Regions from separate parts of the Streptomyces sp. NBC_01257 genome, predicted to be linked through region 2. Evidence: riboswitches for the same ligand, from Rfam matches in the RefSeq annotation. Region 2 holds a riboswitch; the other holds the start of a gene.
What was found. A riboswitch is a leader RNA that binds a small molecule or an ion and turns the genes downstream of it on or off. The one in region 2 is predicted to bind thiamine pyrophosphate.
Positions count from the first base shown of each region.

Region 1: it holds a riboswitch for thiamine pyrophosphate, as region 2 does, so the genes downstream of both, thiO (glycine oxidase ThiO) here and OG408_RS35485 (purine-cytosine permease family protein) in region 2, are expected to answer to the same signal.

Region 1 covers NZ_CP108472.1:2,594,293-2,601,965, forward strand. Annotated here, with positions in the region: gene thiE (thiamine phosphate synthase) at 1-138, opposite strand, end outside; gene OG408_RS10920 (Rv2175c family DNA-binding protein) at 237-602, opposite strand; gene OG408_RS10925 (NAD(P)/FAD-dependent oxidoreductase) at 672-1,913, opposite strand; TPP riboswitch at 2,052-2,165, shown strand; gene thiO (glycine oxidase ThiO) at 2,162-3,343, shown strand; gene thiS (sulfur carrier protein ThiS) at 3,340-3,570, shown strand; gene OG408_RS10940 (thiazole synthase) at 3,573-4,367, shown strand; gene pknB (Stk1 family PASTA domain-containing Ser/Thr kinase) at 4,551-6,467, shown strand; gene OG408_RS10950 (deoxyribonuclease IV) at 6,474-7,331, shown strand; gene OG408_RS10955 (DUF4396 domain-containing protein) at 7,420-7,673, shown strand, end outside.
Region 2 covers NZ_CP108472.1:8,138,247-8,145,919, reverse strand. Annotated here, with positions in the region: gene OG408_RS35505 (SPFH domain-containing protein) at 1-445, shown strand, start outside; gene OG408_RS35500 (hypothetical protein) at 442-1,341, shown strand; gene OG408_RS35495 (nucleotide triphosphate diphosphatase NUDT15) at 1,415-1,918, shown strand; gene OG408_RS35490 (FBP domain-containing protein) at 1,975-2,469, shown strand; TPP riboswitch at 2,581-2,674, shown strand; gene OG408_RS35485 (purine-cytosine permease family protein) at 2,664-4,064, shown strand; gene OG408_RS35480 (alpha-mannosidase) at 4,031-7,192, opposite strand; gene OG408_RS35475 (alpha-mannosidase) at 7,277-7,673, opposite strand, start outside.

The DNA.
Region 1 (7,673 bases), 5.5 Mb from region 2:
CTTGTCGCGCAGCTGGATGATGTCGACACCGCCGGCGAGGACCGCGTCGAGGAACGCGGGCAGGTCACCCTGGCGCCGGCGGGCGTCCGTGCACAGGTAGAGCCGGGCGTCGGACAGCTGCGCGCGAGGCGTGGACATGGTGCGGTTCCCCCCGGGGAAGCGATGGCGGTGGTTCGGTGGTGCCGCGCGGAATGCGGGCCGCGCGGCGCGGCCCGCATTCCCCGTGCGGCGGTCGGTCAGACGGCGAGCGCCTGGGCGCGGCGCTTCACCTCCGTGCCGCGATTCTCACTCAGTGCCTGCGCGGGCGTGCCCGGCAGGCTCGGGTCGGGTGTGAAGAGCCATTCCAGCATCTCCGCGTCGGAGTAGCCGTCGTCCCTCAGGAGCGTCAGGGTCCCCGAAAGGCCCTTGACCACCTTGTCGCCGTCGATGAAGGCGGCAGGCACCTGGAGCGCCCGGTTCTCACCACGGCGCACGGCGATGAGCTGGCCCTCCTTGACCAGCTGGCGCACGCGCGTCACCTCGACATCGAACATTTCGGCGATGTCGGGCAGGTGGAGCCAGGCGGGGACGAGAGCATCGATCTTTGCGTCAATCTCGGTCACGGGGACAAGCGTGCCATCCCGGACCGACAGTCGGTACCCGGGCCGACCGTACGGGGGTCGGACACCTGGTCAGAGCGTGGCCGATTTCAGCGGCACGGAGGGGTCGGCGACCCGCTCCGGGTCGAGTTCCGCCCCTGATTCGACGAGTTTGCGGCCCTGCGCGAGATCGCGCGGACGGCCGACCGCCAGTACGGCGACGAGCGCACCGGCGCGCAGCCAGCAGACCGACCACGCGGGGTCCGCCGGATCACCCCGCCACACCAGCGCGTCGGCCCCCGTGTGATGGCCCGCGTACTGGACGAAGCGGCCGAACTGCTCGGACCAGAAGTAGGGCACGGGGTCGTAGACGGGGCGCTGCCCCCCGTCCTCCCGGACGACGGCGGCGGCGACCGTGCGGGGGCCCTGGAGGGCGTTGTCCCAGTGGTGGACGAGCAGCCGTTCGCCGTACCGGGCCGAGGGGAAGGAGGCGCAGTCCCCGACCGCGTACACGTCGGGGAGCGAGGTGCGCAGCGACGCGTCGGCGGTCACCGATCCGTCCGGGCCGAGCGCGATGCCCGATCCGGCCAGCCAGCCGGTCGCGGGCCGGGCTCCGATGCCGACGACGACCGCGTCGGCCGGGAGGGTGCGGCCGTCCGCGAGGGCGACCCGGCCGGGCTCGACGCGGGCGACCCGGGCGCCGGTGAGGAGCACGGCGCCGCTCTCGGTGTACCAGCCGGCCATCGGGGCGGCGACCTCGGCGGGCAGCGCGCCGGCGAGCGGGCGGTCCGCGGCCTCGACGACGGTGACGGCGCAGCCGGCCGCCCGGGCGGCGGTGGCGAACTCGGCGCCGATCCAGCCGGCGCCGACGACCACGACGTCGTGCTGCCGTTCCAGGACCGGGCGCAGCCGGGCGGCGTCGTCCAGTGTGCGCAGGAGGTGGACGCCCGGGACGCCCTCGGAGCCGGGCAGCACCAGGGGTTCGGCGCCGGTGGCGACGACCAGGGCGTCGTACGGGACGGGCCCGTCCGGGGTGTCCAGTTCGTGGTCGGCCGCGCGCAGTGCCGTCACGTCGAGCCCGAGCCGCAGGGTGATGCCGAGCGCCTCGAAGTCGATGTCGAAGGCCGAGTCCTCGGCCTTGCCGAGGAGGACCGCCTTCGACAGCGGCGGCCGGTCGTACGGCTGGTGCGGTTCGGCGCCGATCAGCGTGACGGGGCCGGTGAAGCCCTGTTCGCGCAGGGCCACCGCGGTCTGCACGCCCGCCATGCCCGCTCCGGCGATCACGACGCGGCGGCCCGGCCGCGCTGCCTGCTGCTGTCCGGTCTGTTCGCTCACCTGTCCACCTTAATCATCTGACGGTCCGTCAGGCAGGTGGTTTCCGGATCGTCGCCCCGGACGCTCTCCCCGCGCCCGCGTCCACCGCGCCACGGCTCCCTTACCGGCCACGCGGGACGGGGTCTAGGGTGGCCCGTGCAAAGAACTCGCGGGAGCCCGGGCGCACCGGGCTGAGAGGGAGGCTGGACGGCCTCCGACCGTACGAACCTGATCCGGGTCATGCCGGCGAAGGGAGGGGCTGGACGCCCATGCGTATCCACCACACGAGCGGGTCCGACGTCCTCGTCATCGGGGGCGGCATCATCGGCCTGGTCACCGCCTGGCGGGCGGCGCAGCGCGGTCTTTCCACCGCCGTCGTCGATCCGGATCCGGGCGGCGGGGCCGCCCGGGTCGCGGCCGGCATGCTGGCCGCCGTCACCGAACTCCACTACGGCGAGGAGATGCTGCTCGGTCTCAACGTCGCCTCCGCCGTGCGCTACCCGTCGTTCGCGGCGGAGCTGGAGGCCGCGAGCGGACAGGACATCGGCTTCCGGACCTGCGGCACCCTGGCCGTCGCGCTGGACGCCGACGACCGCGCCCATCTGCGGGACCTGCACGCCCTGCAGCAGCGTTCGGGGCTGGAGTCCGAGTGGCTCACCGGCCGTGAGTGCCGCCGGCTGGAACCGATGCTGGCCCCGGGCGTACGGGGCGGGCTGCGGGTCGACGGCGACCATCAGGTCGACCCGCGCCGGCTGGCCGCCGCGCTGCTGACGGCGTGCGAGCGGGCCGGAGTCGTCTTCCACCGCCACCGGGCCGAGCGGCTCACGGTGGAGCGCGACCGGGCGACCGGAGCCGGGCTGGCCGACGGCACGCACCCGGCGGCCGATCAGGTCGTGCTCGCCGCGGGCAGTCTCAGCGGCCGGCTCGCGGGCGTGCCGGAGCACGTCCTGCCGCCGGTCCGCCCGGTGAAGGGCCAGGTGCTGCGGCTGACCGTACCCACCGCGTACGCCCCCTTCCTCTCCCGCACCGTGCGGGCCGTGGTCCGGGGCAGCCACGTCTACCTCGTACCGCGCGAGAACGGCGAGCTGGTCGTCGGCGCCACCAGCGAGGAGATGGGCTGGGACACCACCGTCACGGCGGGCGGCGTGTACGAGCTGCTGCGCGACGCCCACGAGCTGGTGCCGGGCATCACCGAGCTGCCGCTCACCGAGACGCGCGCCGGTCTGCGCCCCGCCTCCCCGGACAACGCCCCGCTGCTCGGCCGCACCGCCCTGCCCGGCCTCCATCTCGCCACCGGCCACCACCGCAACGGGGTGCTGCTCACCCCCGTCACCGGTGATGCCATGGCGCAGCTGCTGGCCGACGGCGAGCTGCCCGAGGTGGCCCGCCCCTTCTCCCCCGGCCGTTTCTCCCCCACCGCCGCCCCCGCACGTCAGGAGCAGCCCGCATGAGCGAGCCCGTCCCCCTCCCCGCCTCCGTCTCCGTGTCCGTGAACGGCGAGACCGTCGCCGTCGCGCCGGGCACCACGCTGGACGCCCTCGTCGCCTCGCTGACCGGTGCGCCGTCGGGCGTCGCGGCCGCCCTGAACGAGACCGTCGTACCGCGCGGCCAGTGGCCCGCGGCCGCGCTCGCCGACGGCGACCGGGTCGAGGTCCTGACCGCTGTCCAGGGAGGCTGACCGTGTCCGACGACCTCTTCACCCTCGGCGGCACCGTGTTCGGCTCGCGGCTGATCATGGGAACGGGCGGGGCGCCCAGCCTGGATGTGCTGGAGCGCTCGCTGACCGCCTCCGGCACCGAGCTGACCACCGTCGCGATGCGCCGGCTGGACCCGACCGTGCAGGGCTCCGTGCTCTCCGTCCTGGAGCGGCTCTCCATCCGGGTGCTGCCGAACACCGCGGGCTGCTTCACGGCCGGCGAGGCCGTGCTCACCGCCCGCCTCGCCCGCGAGGCGCTCGGCACCGACTGGGTCAAGCTGGAGGTGGTGGCCGACGAGCGCACCCTGCTGCCGGACCCCGTCGAGCTGCTGGACGCGGCGGAGACGCTGGTGGACGACGGCTTCACCGTGCTGCCCTACACGAACGACGACCCGGTGCTGGCCCGGAAGCTGGAGGACGTGGGGTGCGCGGCGGTCATGCCGCTCGGCTCCCCCATCGGCTCCGGTCTGGGCATCCGCAATCCGCACAACTTCCAGCTGATCGTCGAGCAGGCGCGGGTGCCGGTGATCCTGGACGCGGGCGCCGGCACCGCGTCGGACGCGGCGCTCGCCATGGAGCTGGGGTGTGCGGCCGTGATGCTGGCGTCCGCGGTGACCCGGGCCCAGGAACCCGAGCTGATGGCCGCCGCGATGCGCCATGCGGTGGAGGGCGGGCGGCTCGCGTACCGGGCGGGACGCATCCCGCGCCGGCACTTCGCGGAGGCGTCGTCACCGGCGGCGGGGCGTGCGGTGCTGGATCCGGAGCGCCCGGCGTTCTGAGCCGGGGGCCCGGCCGGTGCGTGAGGCGGATCTCATGGACCGGTCGCGGCACCCCCGGGGCCCGGGCCACGCCCCGGTCGGTGACGGCGGATCGCATGTCCCTGTCACGGCTCGGCTGCAGTACGGCCCCGGGATCGCCCCGGCCAGTCGGCCGTGTCCGCGGTGGCTCGTAGACTCGGCTGCGTGGATACGACCCTCCAGGACCCTCTCGTCGGGCAGCTGCTCGACGGCCGCTACCGCGTCGATGCCCGCATCGCCGTGGGCGGCATGGCCACGGTCTACCGGGCCATGGACACCCGGCTCGACCGGGTGCTCGCCCTCAAGGTGATGCATCCGGCGCTCGCGACCGACGCCTCGTTCGTCGAGCGCTTCATCCGCGAGGCCAAGTCGGTGGCCCGGCTGGCGCACCCCAACGTGGTCGCGGTCTTCGACCAGGGCGCGCAGGAGCAGTACGTCTACCTCGCGATGGAGTACGTCGCCGGCTGCACGCTGCGCGACGTGCTGCGCGAGCGGGGCGCCCTTCAGCCGCGGGCTGCGCTGGACATCCTGGAGCCGGTCCTCGCCGCGCTGGGCGCCGCCCACCGGGCGGGTTTCATCCACCGGGACATGAAGCCGGAGAACGTGCTGATCGGCGACGACGGCCGGGTCAAGGTCGCCGACTTCGGCCTGGTCCGGGCGGTCGGCTCGGTCACGGACACCACCGGCACCATCCTGGGCACGGTCTCCTATCTCGCCCCCGAGCAGATCGAGCACGGCACCACGGACACCCGCGCCGATGTGTACGCCTGCGGCGTCGTGCTGTACGAGATGCTCACGGGCGCCAAGCCGCACACCGGGGACTCCCCCGCGCAGGTCATCTACCAGCATCTCAACGAGGGCGTCCCGGCTCCCTCGGCCGTCGTCCCCGGACTCGCGCCCGGGCTCGACCACCTGGTGGCGAGCGCCACCGCCCGTGACCCCGAGGCCCGTCCGTTCGACGCGGTGGCGCTGCTCGCCGAGTCCCGCGTGGTCCGGTCCGGCCTGACCGACGCCCAGCTGGACGCGGTGCCGCCGCAGGCCGTGGCCGAGGTGCACGACGACGCCGAGGACCGTACCCGGGTGATCCCCCGGGTGCTGCCGCCCGGCCAGGGCACCGCGCACCACACCAGCCGGCTGGAGATGCCCCCGCCGCTGCCCCCGCAGCCGCCGGCCCGGCCGGGCCGGCGCGGGGCGCCGCGGCGCGGCGTCATCGCGGTGGTCCTGGCCCTGCTGCTGGTCCTGGGGGTCGGCGGTGGCGTCTGGTACATCAACGTCGGACAGTTCACCCGGGTCCCCTCCCTGCTGGGCCAGAGCCAGAAGGCGGCCGAGGGACGGCTCTCGGACGCCGGTCTGGAGCTGAAGGGCGTCCGGCGGGCCTACAGCGACACCGTCGACCGCGGTCAGGTGATCAGCAGCGACCCGAAGTCGGGTGCCAAGATCCGGGGCAACGGCTCGGTCGCGCTCGTCGTCTCGCGCGGGCCCGAGATCGTCCAGGTCCCCGACGTCGCGGGCATCGAGCTGTCCGACGCCAAGCGGCGGCTGGAGAAGGCGGGCCTGGCGCCCGGCATGATCACCAAGGAGTTCAGCGAGGACGCGGCGGCCGGTGAGGTGGTGCGTACGGACCCGGAGGCGGGCGCCGAGCGCCACCCGGACACCGCGGTCGCGATCGTGGTCTCCAAGGGCAGCCCGGTCGATGTCCCCGACGTCACCGGCGAGTCGGCCGACGACGCCACGGCGGAGCTGGAGGACGCCGGCCTCAAGGTCGTCGTCGCACCGGGCCGGGTCAGCTCCCCGGAGGACGAGGGCAACGTCGCCCGCCAGTCGGTCCCCGAGGGCACCGAGGCCGCCGAGGGCGACACCGTCACCCTGACCGTGTCCAGCGGCCCGCGGATGATCGACGTCCCGGACGTCACCGGCAAGGACGTCGACGACGCCCGCGGCGAGCTGGAGGACGCGGGCTTCGAGGTCAAGGTCGACCGCCCGTTCCTCTCATTCAGCGACACCATCGCGAGCCAGTCCGTGGACGGCGGCGACCGGGCGCCCGAGGGCAGCACCATCACCATCAAGACCAAGGGGCTCTAGATCACCATGCGCAACCCTGTCGGCGGTCACGTCCCGGTGGCCGGCGGCCTCGCCAAGGTCGGGCTCCCCTACGCCCGCGGGATGGGCGCGGAGGCCGTCCAGGTCTTCGTCGCCAATCCGCGCGGCTGGGCGACCCCGGCCGGGAATCCGGCGCAGGACGAACAGTTCCGCACCGAGTGCGCCGCCGAGTCGATACCGGCGTACGTCCACGCCCCGTATCTGATCAACTTCGGCTCGCACACCCCGGCGACCGTCGAGAAGTCCGTGGAGTCGCTGCGCCACTCGCTGCGCCGGGCCCGCGAGATCGGCGCCCTGGGCGTCGTGGTGCACACCGGTTCGGCGACCAACGGCCGGCCGCGCGAGGAGGCGCTGGCCCAGGTGCGCACCCACATGCGGCCGCTGCTGGACGAGCTGACGCACGACGACGACCCGTTCCTGCTGCTGGAGTCGACCGCGGGCCAGGGTTTCTCGCTCTGCTCACGGACCTGGGACTTCGGACCGTACTTCGACGCGCTCGACGCCCACCCGAAGCTCGGCATCTGCCTCGACACCTGCCACATCTTCGCGGCGGGCCACGATCTGGCCGGGCCGGGCGGCATGAAGGAGACGCTGGACCTGCTGGTGGAGACGGTCGGCGAGGGCCGGCTGAAGCTGATCCACGCCAATGACTCCAAGGACGTGGCCGGGGCCCACAAGGACCGGCACGAGAACATCGGCGCGGGCCACATCGGCGAGGAGCCGTTCCGGGAGCTGTTCTCGCACCCGGCCACCGAGGGGGTGCCGCTGGTCATCGAGACCCCCGGCGGCACGGCGGGGCACGCGGCGGACGTGGCCCGGCTGAAGGAGCTGCGCGGGCGGGACTGACCGGGCGGACACCCGTTGAGGAATACCCCAGGGGGGTATACGGTTCCTGTGGTCGACAGGAACCGCTCCTCGGCATTGGGGGAACACCATGCAGGACCACGCAGAGCACGGGCAGCACACCGGTCACGCGGGCCACGGTGAGCACGGGGCCGGCGGCACGAGCTGGGCGACGGCCGCCCGGGCGACCCTCCACTGCCTCACGGGATGCGCCATCGGCGAGGTCCTCGGCATGGTGATCGGCACGGCGTTGGGCTGGGGCAACGTACCGACGATGGTCCTGGCGATCATCCTGGCGTTCTTCTTCGGCTACACGCTGACCCTGCGGTCCGTCCTGAGGTCGGG
Region 2 (7,673 bases):
GCAGGAGGCCGACCGGGCCACCTACGAACGCCGGGCGGTGGCCGTCGAGCGGGAGCGGACGATCGCCGAGAACGAGCTGGCCAGCCAGATCGAACTGGCCCGGCGCGAGGAGCAGCTGGTCGAGCAGCGCGGCACCAACACCCGCCGCGAGGCCGAGGAGAACGCGGCGGCCGACGGTGTACGCGCGGAGGCGGAGGCGGCGCGCAAGGTGCGCCTGGCCCGCGCCGAGGCCGAAGCGGCGCGTGAGGTCGGCGCGGCCCGTGCCGAGTCCCAGGCGGCCTGGCTGCGGGTGCACGGCGAGGTCGAGGCCGCGACGCTGCACGCGCTGGCCGCCACCCGGCTCGCCGAGAACCTGCCGCGCATCGACAGCCTGACCCTCTCCCCCGACGTCCTGACCGGCCTGCTGACCAAGCTGGGCAGGCCCGCCCCGGAGACCCGGGCGTGAGCCTGGCGCCGCGGGCGGTGCTGGTCCACCGCACGACCGAGTACGAGGAGCTGCTGGCCCGGCACGGGACGCACGGCCAGGCGGCGTTCTTCCTCTCCAGCCGGGGCCGGTCCATCGACGAGGTGGCCCGGCGGCACGAAAGGACCCGGCAGGCGCTGGCCGACGTGGCGGCGGCGGTGCCGCTCCAGTGGCGCCGGTCCCGGGTGGAGCGGGCTGATCTGGACCGCTTCCTGTTCGCGCCGGAGGACGTGGTGGTCGTCGTCGGCCAGGACGGGCTGGTCGCCAACGCCGCCAAGTACCTCTCCGGCCAGCCGGTGGTGGGCATCGACACCGATCCCGGCCGCAATCCGGGCGTCCTGGTCCGCCACCGCCCGGCCGACGCACCCGCACTGCTGCGGGCGGCGGTCACCCCGGGCGGCCGGGCGGACGAACTCACCATGGTGGAGGCGGTGGCCGACGACACCCAGCGGCTGCTGGCCCTCAACGAGATCTACCTGGGCCCGTCCGGGCACCAGACGGCTCGCTACCGGCTCGGCCCGGACGGGGTGGACTCCCCCGCCGAACCGCAGGCCTCCTCCGGTGTGCTGGTCGGCACGGGCACCGGTGCCACCGGGTGGCTGCGCTCCCTGTGGCAGGAGCGCCGCAGCCCGCTCACCCTGCCGGGACCGACCGATCCGCGGCTGCTCTGGTTCGTCCGGGAGGCCTGGCCGTCCCCGGCCACGGGCACCTCGCTCGTCTCGGGCGAGCTCGGCCGCGAACAGGGTCTGCGGCTGACCGTCGAGTCCGACCGGGTGGTGGTCTTCGGCGACGGCATGGAGGCGGACGCGCTGGAGCTGACCTGGGGGCAGACCGTGCGGCTCGGCATCTCGGCCACCTCGCTGCGGCTGGCCGCCTGACCACCGCCGGGGCCGGCCCGCCCGCCCGTAGGCTCGGTGGCCCGTACCCGTCACCGACCTCGTGAGGAACACCATGGACAGCGACGCGACTTCGCGGATCCCCGCCCGCAACTCCCGCCCGCCCCTGGCCCAGGCGGCGCTGGGTGTCGGCGTGCTCGTGCTCGACGGGCAGGGCCGCGTCCTGCTCGGCCGGCATCACAGCGGCACCTGGGAGCTGCCCGGCGGCAAGGTCGATCCGACGCACGAGTCGATCGCGGCGGCGGCGGTGCGGGAACTCCGCGAGGAGACGGGCCTGGAGGCCGAGGAGCACGAGGTGCGCGTCTTCGCGATGCTCCACGACGCGGTCCACGGGATCAACCGGGTCACGATGGCCGCGCTGGTGACGGCCGGGGACGGCGCCGCACAGGTGACCGAGCCCCACCTCATCAGCACCTGGCGGTGGACCCGGCCCGAGGACCTGCCGAAGGCGCTCTTCGACCCCTCCGCACAGATCCTCGCGGCCTGGCGCCCGGACCTCGGCATCGCGCATCCGCCCGTGCACCGGCTGGACATCGTGACCGAGGGCACGCAGGCGTAGACCTACACCCATTAATCATTTGCCTAGGGACCATAGGCGGCGTTAGCTTCGTAGACATGAAGGCCGTGACCGAGCAGGACATCCGCACATCGTTCGTGAATTGCTCCAAGGGAGAAGCCAAGCGCCTGCCGCTGCCCCGCGACTTCGACGAGCTGCCGTGGGACGATCTCGACTTCCTGGGCTGGCGTGACCTCTCCGCCCCGGGACGGAGCTACATCGTCACCGAGCACGAGGGCAGGCTGACCGGCATCACGCTGCGCTTCCCCTCCCAGCAGCGCGGCTTCCTGCACCGGAGCATGTGCTCGCTCTGTCTGACCACGCACCCGGGCAGCGGGGTGTCGCTGATGACCGCCCGCAAGACCGGCCCGGCGGGACGGGACGGCAATTCGGTCGGCCTGTACATGTGCACCGATCTGGCCTGCTCGCTCTATGTGCGGGGGAAGAAGGCCGTGGCCTCGGGCGCCCGCTTCAAGGAGTCGCTGACCGTGGAGGAGCAGATCGCCCGCACGACGGCCAACCTCTCCGCGTACGTCGCCAAGCTCTTCGCCTGAGCGGGCCGCGGCGGACGCGGCGGCGCGGGTTCCGCCGCGCGCTTCCCTTCCGGCCCTCGCCGGCGACCCCGCCGCACGGGCAGGTGCGCGGGTCCGGCTATCCTGACCGCCGAACCGGACACGGGGTGCCCCACAAGGGGCTGAGAACACACCCGTCGAACCTGAACCAGTTAGCACTGGCGGAGGGATGTCTCATGTCATTGCCGTATGCCCAGGACGAGCGCGCAGCGGTGGAAGCCCGGCCCGCTTTCGGCGGGCGCATGCCCACCGCCCCCGGCGATCTGCGCGTCGAGGCGCACGGCATAGCCCCCGTGCCCGAGGACCGCCGCTACGGCGGGCCCGGCCGGCTGTTCACCGTCTGGTTCGCCCCCAACCTGACCATGACCGGGGTCTTCACCGGCACGGTCGGCATCGCGCTGGGCCTGGACTTCGCGACGGCGCTCGCCGCCGTCGTGCTCGGCACGCTGGTGGGCGCCGTGCCCACCGCGTACCTGGGCACCTGGGGAAGCCGGACCGGTGCCGGGCAACTCCCGCTCGCACGGCTGGCGTTCGGCCGGGGCGTCGTCGTCCCCGGCGCTCTGCAGTGGCTGTCGTCCATCGCCTGGGACGCGCTGATCGGTCTGTTCGGCGGGGACGCGCTGGCCCAGTTGTGCGGCTGGCCGTTCTGGCTCGGCGTGCTGGTCATGATGGCAGCGCAGGGGGCGCTCGGCGTCCTGGGGTACGAGGTGATCCACCGGCTCCAGACCGTCATGACGTTCGCGCTGGCCGCCGCCTTCCTGGTGCTCGCCACGAAGCTCCTGGACGGTGTGCACCCCGCCTCGACCGGCTCGGTGCACGGCGCCGACCGGGCCGGTGCCTTCGTCCTGACCTGCACCATCGCACTGAGCCTCGCCGTGTCCTGGGCGCCGTACGCCAGTGACTTCAGCCGCTATCTGCCGGCCACCGCGTCCCGGCCGCGGATGTTCTGGTGCACCCTGCTCGGCATCAGCGCCTCGTTCGTCGCGGTCCAGACCCTCGGGCTGTGGGGTGCGTCCGTCTTCACCGACCAGACCGCGCACGGCATCGACACCCTGCTGGGCGGCGGCGCCCTCGGCGGGTTCGGGCTGCTCGCGGTGGCGCTCGCCGCGCTGTGCAGCAACGCCATGAACGACTACAGCGGATCGCTGGCGCTGCAGACCATGGGGGTCCGCCTGCCGCGCCCCGTCGCGGCGGCACTCGCCGCCGCGCTCGGATTCCCGCTGGTGCTGTGGATGCACGCGGCCGACACCACGGCCCGGTTCCAGAACGTGCTGCTGCTCGTCGGCTACTGGATCCCCGGCTTCGTCGCGATCGTCGCCGTCGACTGGATCGTCCGGTCGAGGGCCCGCGGTGGCGCGCCGGTCGATCTGGCCGCCGAGAGCTCCCGCCGGCAGCCGTGGTGGCCGGCGCTCACCGCGTTCGCCGTCGCCTTCGCGGCCGCGGTGCCGTTCATGAACACCAGCCTGTACGTGGGCCCGGTGGCCACGGCGCTGCACGGGGCCGACCTCGCCTACGGTGTGGCGTTCCTGGTGGCCCTGGCGGTCTACGCACCACTGCGGTTGAGCCGACGCTCCTGAGAGGGACCTGCGCCCGGTCCTGCCGGGCGCAGGCGCAGGGTGCGGATCTGGAAGGGGCGCATCCGCAGCTCCGCCGACGACGGGCCGGGCGGGCCCGAACCCGGCTCGGCCGGTGGCATCAGCTCCTGGTCCGGTTCTTCGAGCAGGTCGCAGTCGGCGATCCCGGCGACGGGGAAGCCCGCCGTCAGCCGTGCCGTGACCGCTCCCCCACAGGCCTCGTACAGCCGCACGATCACGTCTCCGCTGCGGTCGTCGGCGAGCTTGACCGACTCCACGACGACATCCGTCGTGTCGAGGGTGACCAGCGCGCGGGCCTCGGCCGGAGCGGGACGCAGGGGCAGGTTGAGCGCGTACCCGCCCGCGATGGCCTCCTCGACACCGGCGCCGGTGAGCAGGGCGTAGCTGAACGCGTGGCGCCCCCGGTCCGCCTGCGGGTCGGGGCTGTGCGGGGCCCGCAGCAGCGAGAGCCGGACGGTCGTGGTGGTGCCGCCGTCCTCCTCGCGGGTGTCGCGGCCGATGTCGTGGCCGTAGGTGGAGTCGTTGAGCAGGGCGGCGCCCCAGTGCCGTTCGCCGACGTGCACCCAGCGGTGGGCCCACAGTTCGAAGCGGGCGGCGTCCCAGCTGGTGTTCTCGTGGGTGGGCCGCTGCACATGGCCGAACTGGATCTCGGCGCTCTCCCGTTCCGCGTGCACGTCGAGCGGCCAGGCCGCCTTGAGCACGGCGTCGCGCTCCTGCCAGTCGATGTCGGTGCGGACGGTCAGCTGACGGCTCTCCGCGGTCAGTTCGAGGTGCTGGACGATCGTGGTGGCGCGGTGGGTGCGCTCGACGCGTACGGAGGCGAGCAGCGGGCCCGCGTCCGTCAGGGTCACCGAGTCGGCCTCGTCGAGGTCGTGCACGGTGTCGCGGTAGTACCGGTCGATGTTCCAGGCGGACCACAGGTTGGGGTCGTCGGGATGGATCTGGAGCAGGTTGCCCGCGGCGCCGGGCGCGATCGCCTCGCGCCGGGCGGTGCGGTCGTACACCGAGGTGACCAGCCCCCGGCTGTCCACGACGACGGTCAGCAGGCCGTTGTCCAGGACGTATCCGCCGTCGTCGGCGCGTGCGGTGACGGCCTGGCGGGGACGGCCGAGCGTGCCGCCGGTGGCGAGCGCGGGCACGTCGGCGAGGACCGCCTCCCTGCCGTCGGAGAGCTGCTGGGCGTGCGGCAGCCCGGTGCCGCCTGCGACGACGGCGACCTCGCGGCGGGCGTAGGGACCGGCGTTGAGCAGGGCGGGGCCGCCCGGCAGATGCCCGGCGGCGGCCCCGGTCATCGCTTCCAGCTCGGCGCGGATCTCCCGGTACTCCCGCTCGGCCTGCTGGTGCACCCAGGCGATGGAGGACCCGGGCAGGATGTCGTGGAACTGGTTGAGCAGCACCCGCCGCCACACCGCTTCCAGCCGCTCGTACGGGTAGGGCGCGCCGGCCAGGACCGATGCCGTCGCGGCCCAGAGCTCGGCCTCCCGCAGCAGGGCCTCGCTGCGCCGGTTGCCGCGCTTGGTGCGGGCCTGGCTGGTGTACGTACCCCGGTGGTTCTCCAGGTAGAGCTCGCCGCGCCACACGGGCGGCCGGTCCTGCTCGGCGCGGGCCTCGGCGAAGAACCGGCCGGGGGCGACGATCTCGACCTTGGGTGACCCTTCGAGGTCGCGGAGCCGGCGCGCCTTCTCCAGCATGGTGCGGGTGGGCCCGCCGCCGCCGTCGCCGTAGCCGAACGGGACGAGGGAGCGCCTCGCCACACCCTTGTCCGCGAAGTTGGCCTCGGCGTGGGCGTTCTCGCTCGCGCTGAGCGAGGCGTTGTACGTGTCGACGGGCGGGAAGTGGGTGAAGATCCGGGTTCCGTCGATGCCCTCCCAGTCGAAGGTGTGGTGCGGGAGCTTGTTGGTCTCGTTCCAGGAGAGCTTCTGGGTGAGGAACCACTTGGCGCCTGCCAGCCTGGCGAGCTGCGGATAGGCGGCGGTGTAGCCGAAGGAGTCGGGCAGCCAGACGCCGTCCTGCTCGGTCCCGAACTCCTCGGCGAAGAACCGCCGCCCCATGACGAGCTGACGGGCCAGCGCCTCACCGCCGGGCAGATTGCCGTCCGCCTCCACCCACATGCCGCCGACCGGAACCCAGGTGCCGTCGGCGGCCGCCTTCCGCATCCGGGCGAAGATCTCCGGCCGCTGCTCCTTCATCCACGCGTACTGCTGGGCGGAGGAACAGGCGAAGACCAGCTCGGGGTACTCCCGGGCCATCGTGGTCATGTTGGTGAAGGTGCGGGCGCACTTGCGTACGGTCTCGCGGACCGGCCAGAGCCAGGCGGAGTCGATGTGGGCGTGGCCGACGGCGCTCAGGGTGTGCGCGGAGGCGTGCGCGGGCCGGGACAGCACACCGGCGAGCCGGCTGCGGGCCGCTGCCGCGGAGCGCGGCACGTCGTCGGGGTCGACGGCGGCGGCCGCGCGGCGCAGGGCGTGCAGGATCTCGTGGCGGCGCGAGGACCCTTCGGGGAGCTCGTGCATGAGCTCGTCCAGCACCTCGATGTCATGGATGAGGTGCCAGACGTCGTCCTCGCGGACCGCGATCTCCGCCTGTTCGAGGCGGTAGAGGGGGTCGTCGCCCGCGGTCTCCAAGGAGCCGTGATGGGTGTGGAGGCCGGCGCTGCCGACGATCGGCGGGTTGGCGGCCAGTTCGATCAGCAGGTCGACGGGCGAGTCCGCCGTGGCCGCATCGGTCAGCAGCACACTGCGGTGGTACGGGTGCAGCCCCTGCAGGGGCGAGCCGTGGGCGTCGTGAACCAGCCCCTCGGCCTGGCCGCCCGGCCCCCGGTCGAGGTCGAAGCCGAGGTCGAAGACGGCCTCGACACGGCGGCCCGCCCAGGCGGCGGGAATCCGCGCGGTGGCCCGCAGCCAGGTCGTCGACCAGGGGCCGCCCCAGGCCCCGCCGGCCGTGAACGGTTCGTACACGGCGGTCAGGGCGTCGGCGACGGGCACGGGCTCGCCGTCGACGTGCCAGGCGGACAGGGTGAGCGGGAGGGCGGAGGTGTACAGGGCGGGGCGGACGACGCGATCGAGCAGCGTACGGATCCGCTGCTCGATGATCCGGCGTTCGTCGTGCACGGTGAGGGTCCTTCCTGAGGGGAGGTGCGCCGTCCGGGCGGGGGACACGGAGGGTGGGCCGGAAGCGGCGGCCGGCCGCGGGGGTCAGGCGCGCGGCAGGCGCAACGTCACCATCTGGAAGGGCCGGAGGGACAGGACCACCCCGTCCCCCGCGGTGTCCGGTGGCCCGGCGTCGGCGATCGGGCGCTCCAGCAGATCCGTCACGGCGGCCCGTCCGGCGGCGAAGGCGTCCGCCGTGACCGTGGCGCGGGCGCGTCCTCCGTTCGCCTCGTAGACCCGGACGACGAGGTCGCCGCTTCGGTCGTCCGCCAGCTTCACGGCGCTCACCACCACGGCATCGTTGTCAACGGTCACCAGCGGGGCCACCTCGGCGGAGCCGGTCACCCGCCGTTCGGGCACGTTCACCCGGAATCCCTCGCGCACCGCGTCACCGATCGTCGCGCCCGGCACCAGCGCGTGCCGGAAGCGGTGGACGCCCTGG